One region of the Anaeromassilibacillus sp. SJQ-1 genome, then DNA from elsewhere that is predicted to be linked to it. Evidence: predicted binding sites of a transcription regulator. Region 1 holds the regulator's gene; the other holds the start of a gene.
What was found. Region 1 encodes Rex, which represses fermentation and respiration genes when NADH is low (regulators of the CRP and FNR family bind a similar motif). Its sites were predicted from a motif close to ATTGTTAANNNNTTAACAAT; they were not measured.
Positions count from the first base shown of each region.

Region 2: gap (type I glyceraldehyde-3-phosphate dehydrogenase) is a predicted target of Rex. The motif match lies at 2,021-2,040, and genes of this name have one in related genera.

Region 1 is NZ_JBKEIV010000022.1:45,507-52,742, forward strand. Features, by position in the region: gene ACGCCZ_RS06105 (aconitate hydratase) at 312-2,246, shown strand; gene ACGCCZ_RS06110 (NADP-dependent isocitrate dehydrogenase) at 2,273-3,484, shown strand; gene ACGCCZ_RS06115 (redox-sensing transcriptional repressor Rex) at 3,552-4,202, shown strand; gene adhE (bifunctional acetaldehyde-CoA/alcohol dehydrogenase) at 4,566-7,236, shown strand, end outside.
Region 2 is NZ_JBKEIV010000039.1:27,357-34,592, forward strand. Features, by position in the region: gene ACGCCZ_RS10495 (citrate/2-methylcitrate synthase) at 1-960, shown strand, start outside; gene ACGCCZ_RS10500 (hypothetical protein) at 1,121-1,990, shown strand; gene gap (type I glyceraldehyde-3-phosphate dehydrogenase) at 2,117-3,136, shown strand; partial or broken gene glgB (1,4-alpha-glucan branching protein GlgB) at 3,757-5,810, shown strand; gene ACGCCZ_RS10515 (glucose-1-phosphate adenylyltransferase) at 5,883-7,106, shown strand; gene ACGCCZ_RS10520 (sugar phosphate nucleotidyltransferase) at 7,103-7,236, shown strand, end outside.

The DNA of each region.
Region 1 (7,236 bases):
GTGTTCCGGCCATCCAGCAGTTCATACACGAAGGACGCGGGAAAATTGCGGTATAGGCAAGTTCAATTGTATTATAACATCATTCCACACGGCCTTCAAGCCAGGGGTTGTTCCGATTTCCAAATCCTGATCTGCAGAGCTTGCTGCCTCGCCAAAATTTCACAGAGCATAAACCGGTAACATAGAACCGATACAAGGCCCCATCTGTGTGAATATATTGACAATCTTAGGAAATTGAACGATAATAGGAATAATAAATTAGACAGGATCATTCACGAAAACTTTCGAAAGTAAAAATGGAGGAAAATCATATGGGACTGACTTTGGCGCAAAAGATCATTAAAAACCATATTGTGAGCGGCGAGATGACAGTCGGCAGCGAGATCGGCCTGAAAATCGATCAGACCCTCACACAGGATGCGACCGGTACCATGGCCTATCTCGAATTTGAGGCAATGGGCGTTCCGCGCGTCAAAACAGAGCGGAGCGTTGCTTATATCGACCACAACACCCTGCAAACCGGCTTTGAAAACGCCGACGACCACCGCTTTATCCAAAGCATCGCCAAAAAGCACGGCATCTGGTTCTCTCGCCCAGGAAACGGTATTTGCCATCAGGTGCATCTGGAGCGCTTCGGAATTCCGGGCAAGACCCTGATCGGTTCCGACAGTCATACGCCAACCGGCGGCGGTATCGGGATGTTGGCAATGGGTGCAGGCGGCTTGGATGTCGCAGTCGCCATGGGCGGCGGTCCCTATTACATCACCATGCCCAAGATGTTGCGCGTAAACCTGACAGGGAAACTTTCCCCCTGGGTTTCTGCGAAGGATGTCATCTTGAAGGTTTTGCAGATTCTCTCGGTCAAGGGCGGTGTGGGAAAAATTGTCGAATATTCCGGCGAGGGTGTCAAGAGTCTGTCCGTACCGGAACGTGCTACCATCACCAACATGGGCGCAGAGCTGGGCGCCACTACCTCCATCTTCCCATCCGACGAAATCACCCGGTCCTTCCTGAAGGCGCAGGGCCGCGAGGAGGATTGGATTGAGCTTTCTTCTGATCCGGATGCTGTGTATGACGAAGAGATCTCCATTGACCTGTCCGAATTGGTCCCGTTGGCCGCCTGCCCCCACAGCCCGGACAATGTAAAATCCGTGGATGAGATCGGCGCCATCAAGGTCGACCAGGTCTGCATCGGTTCCTGCACCAACTCCTCCTATCTGGATTTGATGCGTGTCGCCTCCATCCTAAAAGGCAAGACGGTTCATCCGGATGTAAGCCTGGCCATTGCCCCTGGTTCCAAGCAGGTTTACAATATGTTGGCGCAGAATGGCGCTCTGGCAGATCTGATCGCTGCAGGAGCCCGTATTCTGGAATGCGCCTGCGGTCCGTGTATCGGTATGGGCCAGTCCCCGAATTCCAAAGGGATCTCCCTGCGCACCTTCAACCGCAACTTTGAAGGCCGTTCCGGTACTGCGGATGGCCAAATCTATCTGGTCAGCCCGGAGACAGCTGCAGCTTCTGCACTGACCGGTGTGTTCACAAATCCGCAGACTCTCGGGGATGAAGTGCCGATTGCCCTGCCGGAGAAGTTCCTTATCAACGACAACATGGTTGTTGCGCCAGCTCCGGAGAGCGAGATGGACCAAATCGAAATCCTGCGCGGACCAAACATCAAGGAATTTCCCACCACGGACCCGCTGCCGGAAACCATTGCGGCGAAAGCGCTGCTCAAGGTTGGCGACAATATTACAACCGATCACATCATGCCGGCCGGCGCGAAGATCCTTCCCTACCGTTCCAACATCCCGTACCTCAGCAATTTCTGCTTCGCTGTATGCGATAAAGAGTTCCCGGAACGCTGCAAAGAATATGGCAAGGGCATCGTTATCGGCGGCGCTAACTACGGACAAGGCTCTTCCCGTGAACATGCGGCGCTTGTGCCGCTGTATCTGGGGGTAAAGGCAGTCCTGGCCAAAAGTTTCGCGCGTATCCACTGCGCAAACCTGGCCAATGCTGGAATACTCCCATTGGTCTTTAAGAATGAGTCCGATTATGATCGTGTAGATCAGATGGATGAGCTGGAATTGCCGGAAATTCGTACAGCAATCGCCAATGATTCAAAGATCGTTGTGAAGGATGTAACGAAGGGGATTGAATTCGAAGCAGAGGCCGTCCTCTCAGCGCGCCAGCGCGAGATGGTCCTGGCTGGCGGCCTACTGAACTATACAAGAGAGCAGTCCAAATAAAATTGAACGTAATGGAGGGATTTCCCATGGCCAATAAGATTCCTATGACCACCCCGCTTGTGGAGATGGACGGCGACGAGATGACCCGTATCATCTGGAAGATGATAAAGGATATTCTTCTCACGCCCTATATTGATCTGAAAACTGAATATTACGATCTTGGCCTCAAACACCGCGATGAAACCAACGACCAGGTGACTGTGGACAGCGCCAACGCCACCAAAAAGTACGGCGTGGCTGTCAAATGCGCTACCATTACTCCGAATGCGGCGCGCGTCGAAGAGTATAACCTCAAGGAGATGTGGAAATCCCCGAATGGAACCATCCGCGCCATGTTGGACGGTACGGTTTTCCGCACTCCCATTTTGGTAAAAGGCATTACGCCATTCATCCCCACATGGACAAAACCCATCACCATCGCCCGTCATGCTTACGGCGACGTATACCGCAATGTAGAGATGCAGGTGCCAGCCGGCGCCAAGGCCGAGCTTGTTGTCACGGATTCCGAGGGAAAGGAAACGCGCGCTACCATCCATGATTTCCAGACCCCCGGTATCATCCAGGGAATCCACAATCTGGACAAGAGCATCAGCAGCTTCGCGCGCTCGTGCTTTAACTATGCTTTGGATGCCAAAAAGGACCTCTGGTTTGCAACCAAGGATACCATTTCCAAGCAGTACGATCACCGGTTCAAGGATATTTTCCAAGAGATCTTTGACGCTGAATATAAGGAAAAATTCGATGCAGCAGGGATCGAGTATTTCTATACCTTGATCGACGATGCCGTTGCCCGCGTGGTCCGCTCTGAAGGCGGTTATATCTGGGCGTGTAAAAACTACGATGGCGATGTGATGAGCGATATGGTCGCCACCGCCTACGGTAGCCTGGCTATGATGACCAGTGTATTGGTTTCCCCGGACGGCGTATACGAATATGAAGCGGCACACGGCACCGTACAGCGTCATTATTATAAGCACTTAAAGGGAGAAAAAACCTCCACAAACTCCATGGCGACGTTGTTTGCCTGGACAGGCGCGCTGCGTAAACGCGGCGAACTCGACGGCAATTCCGCTCTGATGGACTTTGCGGACAAGTTGGAGCACGCTTCGATTCAGACCATTGAAGAGGGCGTTATGACCGGCGATCTCGCCAGCCTTTCCAATCTTCCGAATAAAACGACCGTGGATACGGAAACCTTCCTGAGAGAGATTGACAAGCGCCTTGTGGCAATGCTGTAAGCACTCCGCACGGACGGCGGAATCTCAACTGGCTTTCTTTTTCTGAATAGAAAGGACCTAATCAATTATGCCAAAACGGGAAAATATCTCCATGTCCGTCATCCGGCGGCTTCCCAGGTACTACCGATTCCTCAAACTTTTGGGAGAAAAAGGCGTTACACGCATCTCCTCAACGGAGCTTTCGGCCAAACTGGGGCTTACCGCCTCCCAAATCCGCCAGGATCTCAATTGTTTTGGTGGGTTTGGGCAGCAGGGATACGGCTACATGGTGGATCAGCTCTGTACAGAAATCGGAAACATTCTGGGTCTATCCCATGCCTACAAAGCGGTACTAATCGGTGCAGGTAATCTGGGGCGGGCCATCGCTTCCCATCTTTCCTTCGAAACGGAGGGATTTACGCTGGTGGGGATTTTTGACAATTCCGATACAAAGATCGGTCAAACCATCAATGGGCTCACCGTGCGCAACATCGATACATTGGAGCGCTTTTGTAACCTTGAAAAGCCAACCATGGCAGTGCTCTGTGTTCCCCGAAGTGCGGTGGAATCCTTGAGTGACCGGCTGTATGCGTTGGGTATCCGCTGTTTCTGGAATTTTAGTCACTATGACATCAGCATGAAATATGCCGATGCGATTGTGGAAAACGTCCATCTGAACGACAGCTTGATGACGCTTTGTTATCGCATCACCAATGAGCCCATGCATCCAACAAAATAACTGTAGATCCTACGGATCCTTGCAGAACGAGGGTATCCTTCAGTCATTTTATGACTTTTGGGATACCCTCGCTTTTTAGAGACTTCGATGTTATTTCCAGACAGAAAAAAGGATGTTCCTTTCCTATGAATTCAAAATTCGTAGCCTTGAGACACACTTTTTTATGGACTCATTTTTGTTAAGCCATGACCTGTTTCCATCTCAAAAGGAACGTGTCAAAGCTCTTTTCTTACTAGTAAGCTCTTTTTCCAACTGCGCGCTGCCTTTATACGCAAAAAGCCGCAAGTCCCCCCTACTTTTCAGCATATTTCCTTTTCCACAAGGAGATACTACCAACAAATACAACAGGGGAGGAACCAAGGTATGGATGAAAAAGCAAGAAAAGTACCTGTGGTAAAGAAAACAGGCATCCCGGAATCCGAAACAGATGCCGCTGTGGAAGCACGGGCACGGGAGGCAGCGGCTGACACCGAAGGAGAAGTACACACAATGATTGATCGCCTGGTTCAGCGGGCGCAAAGGGCCCTCCAGGCTTTTATGGACATGAACCAGGAACAAGTCGATTCCATTGTTCACGCTATGGCATTGGCCGGATTGGACCAACATGTACGGTTGGCAAAACTTGCCTATGAAGAAACCGGACGCGGCGTTGTCGAGGATAAAATTATCAAGAATATCTTTGCGACAGAATACATTTGGCACTCCATTAAGGGCCAGAAAACCGTTGGAATTGTGGAAGAAAATGAGCTAGAGGACTATGTGGAAGTGGCAGAACCTGTGGGTGTGGTCGCCGGTGTCACGCCTGTTACTAATCCGACTTCTACTACGCTTTTCAAGTCGTTGATCTGTATGAAAACGCGCAATCCGATCATCTTCGGATTTCATCCAAGCGCCCAAAAATCCTCTGTCGAGGCTGCACGGGTGATGCGCGACGCCGCAGTCAGGGCCGGCGCTCCGGAGGACTGCATACAGTGGATTACAGCGCCATCCATTGCGGCTACCAATGCGTTGATGAACCATCCCGGCGTATCCTTGGTCCTGGCGACCGGCGGCAGTGGAATGGTCCGGGCGGCCTATAGTACGGGGAAACCAGCTTTGGGTGTCGGACCTGGAAATGTCCCGTGCTACATTGAAAAGACCGCCCGTTTGGAACGTGCCTGTACAGATTTGATGCTCTCCAAAACTTTTGACAACGGCATGATCTGCGCTTCTGAACAGGCTGTCATTGTGGATGAAGAAATTGCAGATTCCTTTGAACGCATCATGAAGGCAAACAATTGCTACTTTTTACAGGGGGATGAGATTGAAAAGGTTTCCAACTTTGTTATCAATCCACAGACACAAGCAGTCAACCCAGATGTTGTCGGAAAATCTGCCTCTTGGATTGCCGAGCAGAGCGGCATTCATGTGCCGGATCAGACGAAGATCCTTATCGCACGTCTTGCTGACGTAGGACCTGACTATCCGCTTTCGCGCGAAAAGCTCTCTCCCGTTCTGGCTTATTTCGTGGTCAAAGGTCACGGCGAAGGCTTTGCGATGGCTAAAAAAATGTTGGAACTCGGCGGTTTGGGGCATTCCGCTGTGATTCACTCTACAAATCCAGACCTCATCAAAGCATATGGCAAGGAGATGAAAGTCGGCCGTGTAATCTCCAATTCCCCCTCCTCACAGGGGGCAATCGGTGATATTTACAACACCAATACCCCTTCTCTGACGCTTGGATGTGGCTCCTATGGTCACAATTCCACCACCTCCAACGTGTCCTCTGTGAATCTGATTAACCGCAAACGGATTGCCCAGAGGAGGGTCAACATGCAGTGGTTCAAAGTACCGCCACAAATTTACTTTGAAGAAGATTCTATTCAATATTTAGAAAAGATGCCGGACATCGAACGCGCCTTTATCGTCACGGATGCGACCATGGTGCAGCTGGGATATGTGGACAAGATTTTATACTATCTGCGGAAACGGCCTGTGTACTGCCATTCCGAGATCTATTCCGATGTAGAACCCGATCCGGATGTTTCAACCATTCGAAGAGGCGTAGAGGCTATGCGCGCATTCCAACCCGATGTGATTATTGCGCTCGGCGGCGGCTCTGCTATCGATGCAGCAAAGGGGATGTGGCTCTTTTATGAACATCCGGAAGCTTCGTTCGATGGTCTGCGTTTAAAGTTTCTGGACATCCGGAAGCGCGCCTATAAATTCCCACGTTTAGGGGAAAAGGCAAAACTTGTCGCGATTCCAACCACTTCTGGTACTGGAAGTGAGGTAACTGCATTCACTGTTATCACGGACCGCCAAAACGGGAACATTAAATATCCGCTTGCCGACTATGCAGTCCGTCCAGATGTAGCCATCATCGACCCGCAATTCGTTTGGAACCTTCCCAAGGCAGCCACCCGTGATACCGGTCTGGACGTCCTCACACATGCAATTGAAGCGTATGTATCCGTCATGGCAAGCGACTACACGGATGGCCTGGCCCTTCAGGCGATCGGAATGGTATTTGAATATCTCCCGCGCGCCTATAAAAACGGCGCCGCAGACCCTGTAGCGCGTGAAAAGATGCACAATGCCTCATGTATCGCAGGAATGGCATTCACCAACGCATTTTTGGGACTCAACCACTCTATGGCGCATAAATTGGGCGGAGAGTTCCATATTCCCCACGGGCGGGCCAACGCGGTCATTCTTCCTTATGTCATTGCCTACAATGCGCAAAAGCCCACCAAGTTTACTGCTTTTCCAAAGTACGAAACCTTTGTTGCGGATCAAAAGTACGCAAAGATCGCCTCATTTATCGGCTGTGGTGGACGGACCACAGAGGAAAGTGTTCAAAATCTTATCAAAGCGGTTTACCGCCTAGAACAGGAGCTCGACTGTCCCCTGTGTATCAAGGATTGTGGTGTGGAAGAAAAGATTTTCTTTGACCGTCTTCCGGAACTTGCGGAGCGTGCACATGAGGATCAATGTACTACCGCAAACCCAAGGTATCCGCTGATCCGCGAAATTCAGGAAATCTATGCGCAGG
Region 2 (7,236 bases), on a different contig from region 1:
ATTATCAAGGCGCCCTCCCGCAATATTATGAATAAGTTGGGACGTTCGGTCTTGGCGCTGTATTCCTACGATGAGAATCCGGATGATCCCTCTTTAGAAAACAATATGCGGCAGGCGATTCAGCTGATCGCCCGTCTTCCCACTATTATGACATATGCCTATCAGGTAAAGCGCCGCCATTTTGACCGGCAGAGCATGTTTTTCCATCCGCTTGACCCGAACCATTCCACAGCAGAGGCGATTCTCAATGCAATCCGCCCGGATCGTGTGTTCACGGACGAAGAAGCCAAGCTTCTGGATTTGTGCATGATTCTACATGCAGAACACGGCGGCGGCAACAACTCCACCTTTACCACACGTGTGCTTTCCTCGACGGGGACGGATATTTATTCCGCTATTTCCGCGGCGATTGGCTCTTTGAAGGGACCGCGACACGGCGGAGCAAATCACCGCGTTATGACGATGATGGATGATTTGATGGAGCATGTGGAAAACTGGGAGAGCGACGACGAGGTGGAGAGTTACCTGGAAAAGATTGTCCGAAAAGAGGCAGGGGACCGCTCTGGTTTGATCTATGGAATGGGCCATGCGGTGTATACACTTTCCGATCCACGTGCAGTTATTCTCAAGGAAAATGCGCGGAAGATGGCGGAAGAGCATGGACTGCTTCGCAAGTTCGAGCTGTTTGAGCGTGTTGAAAAGCTCTCCCCGGATGTATTCGCAAAGGTAAAGAACGATCAAAAAGTCATCTCGGCCAATGTGGATTTCTATTCAGGATTGGTATACGAAATGTTGGGAATCCCGAGCGACTTATATACGCCGATGTTTGCAGTCTCCCGTATTGCAGGTTGGTGCGCCCATCGAATCGAAGAGATGGAGACCTGCGGGCGGATCATGCGTCCCGCATATCGCTCTTTGACACACGAAAAAACATATATCCCAATCGACCAGCGCGATTGAGGCCTATTTTAGCTGCCAAACAGTAGAATCCTCTGTTTGGCGGCTTTTTTGCCTTTTGCAACATTTTATTCTATTTTATAAATTGGAAAATTAAGGGTGTTTTTATTGTGTAAAATAGAATACAGCGTCGGTTGATTCTATGTAAAAAGGGGAATCGCATATGTCTATGAAACATGCCTGGATTGTTTTCCTTGTCGCTTTGGTTGTGGCGCTTCCAGTGCGCCTTTATCAGCTATTGGTATTGATGGAGGAGGACACTGGCTTTTTGAATGGTGGCGCGATGTCAACAACTCTGCTTGTGATTGTACTTTTGGTTGCACTTGCCGCTATCGTGGTAATTTGTATGGGGAGTAAGCGGATGCCCGTTGGCTATACGCCTTTGCGGAGTATTCCCACAGCCGTTTTAGCAGGATTGACAGGCGCTCTGCTTCTGTTTGAATCCATTGGCAATATTTTTACGTATAGCGCGCTCTTATCACAGGTTCCGGCAAACGGCGAGAGCACGACCCCGGCCGGGGTGATCGGTCTGGCGATGGCAATCGTGGGTATTTTGGCAGCTTTGGCGATTTTTCTTGCCGCCTACGGCTTTGCAACAGGGAGCAATCCCATGGGGATGCATCCATTGATTGCGCTTTTACCCGCTGTTTGGGGTTGTATCTGTCTGGTTCTACTATTCATTTCGTATACCGCAGTGGTCAATGTTTCTGAAAATGTTTACGATATGTTCTCGGTTGTCCTTCTTCTGTTGTTTCTGTTTGCGCAGGCAAAATTGTTTGCCGGCGTTGACAGCGTGAAGAGCGGACGTATGATGGTTGCCACCGGACTGCCCGCCGCACTGATGGCGTTGTTGACCTCTGTTCCAACTTTATTGATGGCGGCAATGGGGAGAACGGTTCCGGGACTATTCCCTGCGGGGTTGCATTTGGTCAATTTAAGCATGGCGTGTTATATTTTATCCTTTTTATTTGCGGCTCGCCAATTGCCAAATAACGTTCAAGGGATGGTTCGCACGGTAAAGGGACAGAATTGAAGTGTTTTCCAGAAAAATATTTAAAAAATGTAAGTTAAATTTATGACAAACTCTTGTATTATCGTTTCGAATGCTATAAAATAATAGCAGGATAGACCACTATAAAATTCAGGAGGTACAAGTTCTATGTCTATTAAAGTTGGCATTAATGGCTTTGGCCGCATTGGCCGCTTGGTTTTCCGTGCCGCTGTTGCGCAGCCGGAGACCTTTGAGATCGTTGGCATCAACGATCCGTTCATCGACCTCGACTATATGGTTTACATGGTGAAATACGACACCATGCATGGTCATTTCGATGGCACCGTAAAGGCTGAGAACGGCAAGCTCGTTGTCAATGGCAAGGAGATCAGCGTTTTTGCTGAGAAGGATCCGTCTCAGATTCCGTGGGGCACTGTTGAGGCTGAGTACGTCGTGGAGTCCACCGGCGTGTTCTGCACCACCGAGAAGGCTTCCGCTCATATTCAGGCTGGCGCTAAGAAGGTTGTTATCTCCGCTCCTGCAAAGGATAAGGAAACCCCGACTTTTGTCTGCGGCGTGAACCTCGACACCTACACCAAGGACATGAAGGTTGTTTCCAACGCTTCCTGCACAACGAACTGCTTGGCTCCTCTGACCAAGGTTATCAACGACAAGTTCGGCATTGTAGAGGGCCTCATGACGACGGTTCACTCCACCACCGCTACCCAGAAGACCGTTGACGGCCCGTCCATGAAGGACTGGCGCGGTGGCCGTGCTGCTGCTGGCAACATCATTCCGTCTTCCACGGGTGCTGCAAAGGCTTGCGCACTGGTTATTCCGTCCGTTAAGGGCAAGTTGACCGGTATGTCCATGCGTGTTCCGACCCTGGATGTTTCCGTTGTTGACCTCACTGTAAGCCTGGCTACCAAGACCACTTACGAAGAGATCTGCAAGGCAATCAAGGAAGCTTCCGAGGGTGAGCTGAAGGGTATCCTCGGCTATACCGATGAAGCGGTTGTTTCTTCCGACTTCCTGGGCGATCCGCATACTTCCATCTTTGACGAGAAGGCTGGCATCATGCTGAACGACCATTTCGTCAAGCTGGTATCCTGGTATGATAACGAGTGGGGTTACAGCAACAAGGTGCTCGACCTCATCAAGCATATGTACAAGGTTGACCACGAATAATTTGGTCTGCGGTTAAAACCGAAAACAAGCGTTGAATCCCCGCTCCTTTGTAAAACAAAGGAGCGGGGATTTTGTATTTTATTTAAGGCTGATATGTAGTTGTATCGAGAGCAATGGTGCGAAAGTAAACGGTTGGCAGGCAATTTTGGCGGTTCACACGGTGAAAAGGGATACATTTTATTACGCCTTGGAAATCGTACAGGATAAAAGTTTGCGTTTGGGATTCTCCTATCGAAACGTTGCTGATCGGCTAAATCATAAAAAGGTGCGAATTAGAGCGTTGTTTTAAGAAAATGAGGAGGGCGGCCGCAGGCTGTCCCTAAAAAGTTTCTTATCTCACCGCTCTTCTTTTTAAAGTTTTCTGTTTTATATTTGTTAGAGCATTGTAATGCAAGCATGAGTGGGGAGAAGAAGCAAAATCTGACAAGCACCGTATGGTATACTGATTTTTGGAAATTAGAGCGTTACAGAGAAAAACTTGGGCGTTTTATAACAAAGTGACCAAAAAATTTTATATATATCCGTAGAATATCTAATCAAACGACTAAAAACACTTGCTATTTTGTCAGTTTGTGATATGATAATCCTAAAGAAAATGTTACCAGGGGGGAGCGGTTCAAATGCCAGATGTGAAAAAAACGGAAGAAAGTAATTTTCCGCTATATTTATTCCATGAGGGAACAAATGTAAAGGCCTACGAATACATGGGGCTGCATAAGGTTACCGTAAACGGAAAAGAGGGAATGGCTTGTCGGGTGTGGGCGCCCAATGCACAGGCGGTGTCGCTCGTCGGTCCGTTCAACGATTGGGACGATCAGAAAAACCCAATGAAGAAAATCAGCGACGGCGTTTGGGAATGTTATCTGTCGTTTGTCCTCCCTATGTATGAAATTTATAAATTCAGCATCACAGGTAAAGATGGAAAAAAAGTCATGAAAAGCGACCCATATGCCTTTCACTTTGAGGCTGGAATTGGACACGCTTCCCGTTATTATGACATTGAGGGGTATCAGTGGAACGACCAGGCGTGGTATCAATACAAAAAGAAAAGCCACATTACAACCAACCGGTCAACATCTATGAGGTGCATTTGGGCTCTTGGCGCCGGTATGCGGATGGCAATGTGTTTTCCTATGATAAACTTGCAGATGAGCTAATTCCTTATATAAAGGATATGGGCTACACCCATGTGGAACTCATGCCCATCACAGAGTATCCATTTGACGGGTCTTGGGGTTATCAGGTGATGGGGTATTTTGCACCGACATCCCGCTATGGAGAGCCAAAGGATTTCATGAACTTTGTGGAAAAGTTCCACCAGGCGGGAATTGGCGTCATTATGGACTGGGTCCCCGCGCATTTTCCAAAGGATGAGGCGGGATTAGCGCGTTTTGATGGGACGCCCTGCTACGAGTACGCCGATTGGCGCAAGGGCGAGCATAAGGACTGGGGCACGTTGGTGTTCGACTATGGCCGCAATGAGGTGGTCAGTTTCCTGATTTCCAGCGCGGTGTTTTGGCTGGAAAAATACCACATTGATGGTATTCGCGTGGATGCCGTGGCTTCCATGCTTTACCTCGACTACAGCCGAAAAGAGGGAGAATGGGTACCCAATAAGAACGGCGGCAAAGAAAACCTGGAAGCGGTCGCTTTTCTACAAAAGTTGAACGAATCCATCTTTGAGCTGTTCCCCGAGGTTATGATGATCGCGGAGGAATCCACCTCCTGGCCTATGGTGAGCAAGCCCACGTTCTGCGGCGGGTTGGGATTCAACTATAAATGGAATATGGGTTGGATGAACGACATGCTCCATTATATCTCCCTCGACCCAATTTATCGTAAATTTAACCATGACAATATTACATTTTCGTTCTTTTATGCATTTTCCGAGAACTTCGTACTTCCCATTTCCCACGATGAAGTGGTGCATGGAAAGTGTTCTCTGTTTAATAAAATGCCCGGCGACCGTGACCAGAAATTTGCGAGCGTTCGCACCTTCCTTTCATACATGATGGCGCATCCTGGGAAAAAATTGAATTTTATGGGGACAGAGTTTGCCCAAGAGATCGAATGGAATTATGAAAAGGAGCTCGACTGGTGTTTGCTCAGCGATGAACGGCATGCACAAATGGAGCGTTTTTCCAAAGATTTAAACCATTTCTATTTGGAGCATGCGCCTTTGTGGGAGGTTGATTTTTCTTGGGAGGGTTTCTCCTGGATCTCCAACGACGATTACACCCAAAGCGTCATCGCCTTCCGGCGCTTTGACAAGCAGGGTGAGGAACTGATCGTGGTGTGCAACTTCCTGCCGGTTCTGCGGGAAAATTACTGCATAGGGGTGCCTTATTTGGGCGTTTATGAGGAAATCTTCTCATCGGATGCGGTGATTTATGGCGGCAGCGGCCTCTCGAACGGGACGGAGATCAAAACGTTGGATGACGAGCCGATGCATGGGATGGAACAGAGTATCAGTCTGAATCTGGCGCCTCTGTCCGTTGTTTTCCTTCGCTGCAAGCAGAAGAAGGTCCGCCGTACAAAGAAGGCCCCGGCTAAAACAAAACCAAAGGCGGCATCGGCAGGAAGGGCTAAAAAGGCGGCTACCGCCAAGACCTCTTCCGAGACAGGCGCTAAAACAGCACGCCCTCGCAAGAAGAAGGCCGAACCAAAAGCGTAATCCACCTTTTTGGTGGACGTTCATAAACCGAAATCCCTTTACACTGAAATATGAAGCCAAGGAGGAATCATTATGATGCCAAAACAAGAAGTAGTCGCTATGCTCCTTGCAGGCGGCCAGGGCAGCCGGTTGGGCGTGCTCACAAAGAACCTGGCAAAACCGGCGGTGCCATACGGCGGTAAATACCGAATCATCGATTTTCCACTTTCAAACTGTGTCAATTCCGGTATTGAAAGTGTAGGTGTACTTACACAGTATCAGCCTCTTCTGCTGAATGAGTACATTGGCAGCGGTCAGCCTTGGGACCTGGACAGTATGAATGCTGGCGTACGTGTCCTGCCCCCGTATCAGCGCAGCCGCAAGTCCGATTGGTATAAAGGCACGGCAAACGCAATCTATCAGAATATCAATTTTATCGAACGGTATAATCCCGATTATGTGGTCGTTTTGTCCGGAGATCATATCTATAAGATGGACTATTCCAAAATGGTGGCGTTTCACAAAGAAAATGACGCTGCATGTACCATTGCAGTGATTGAAGTCCCAATGGAGGAGGCATCTCGTTTTGGTATCTTGAATACCAATGAAGATGGATTGATCTATCAATTTGATGAGAAGCCAAAGGTACCAAAGAGCAATAAGGCCTCGATGGGAATCTATGTATTTACGTGGAGTAAATTGCGCAAGTACCTAGAGGAGGATGAGGCCAATCCAAAGTCTTCAAATGACTTTGGAAAAGATGTTCTTCCGGCCATGTTGAACGCTGGGGAGCGCATGTTTGCCTATCCGTTCCAGGGATATTGGAAGGATGTCGGAACCATCGAGAGTTTGTGGGAATCCAATATGGACCTGCTCAATCCGAATGTGGATTTGGACTTGAGCGAAGAAAGTTGGAAGATCTATTCACGCAACCCAGTCATGCCGCCGCATTACGTAGCAAAGGACGCCAAGGTACAAAATTCCTTGGTAGCAGAGGGATGTAATGTGTATGGTGAGATCGACTTTGCAGTTTTGTTTGCAGGCGTTTACATTGCGCCAGGCGCACAGGTAAAGGATTCAATCATTATGCCAGGTGCGCGTATTGAGGAAAACGCCATTGTCCAATATGCGATTGTTGCGGAAAATGCGGTGATTGGCAAAGGCAGCGTTGTAGGCGCACGGCCGGAGGACATTGAGAATAAGGACGAATGGGGTGTTGCGGTCGTTGGAAGCGGCTGCGTCCTTGCTCCGGGCACAACCGTACCCCCCAAGGCGATGATTGATGCGGAAACACTTGCAGAGGAGGGGTCAAAATGATGCGCGGAAATAACATACTGGGAATTTTGTTTGCAAATGTCCACGAAGAAAAAATTCGGGAATTGACGGAAAAACGCACCATGGGTTCGGTGCCCTTTGGCGGCCGTTATCGTCTGATCGATTTCCCGCT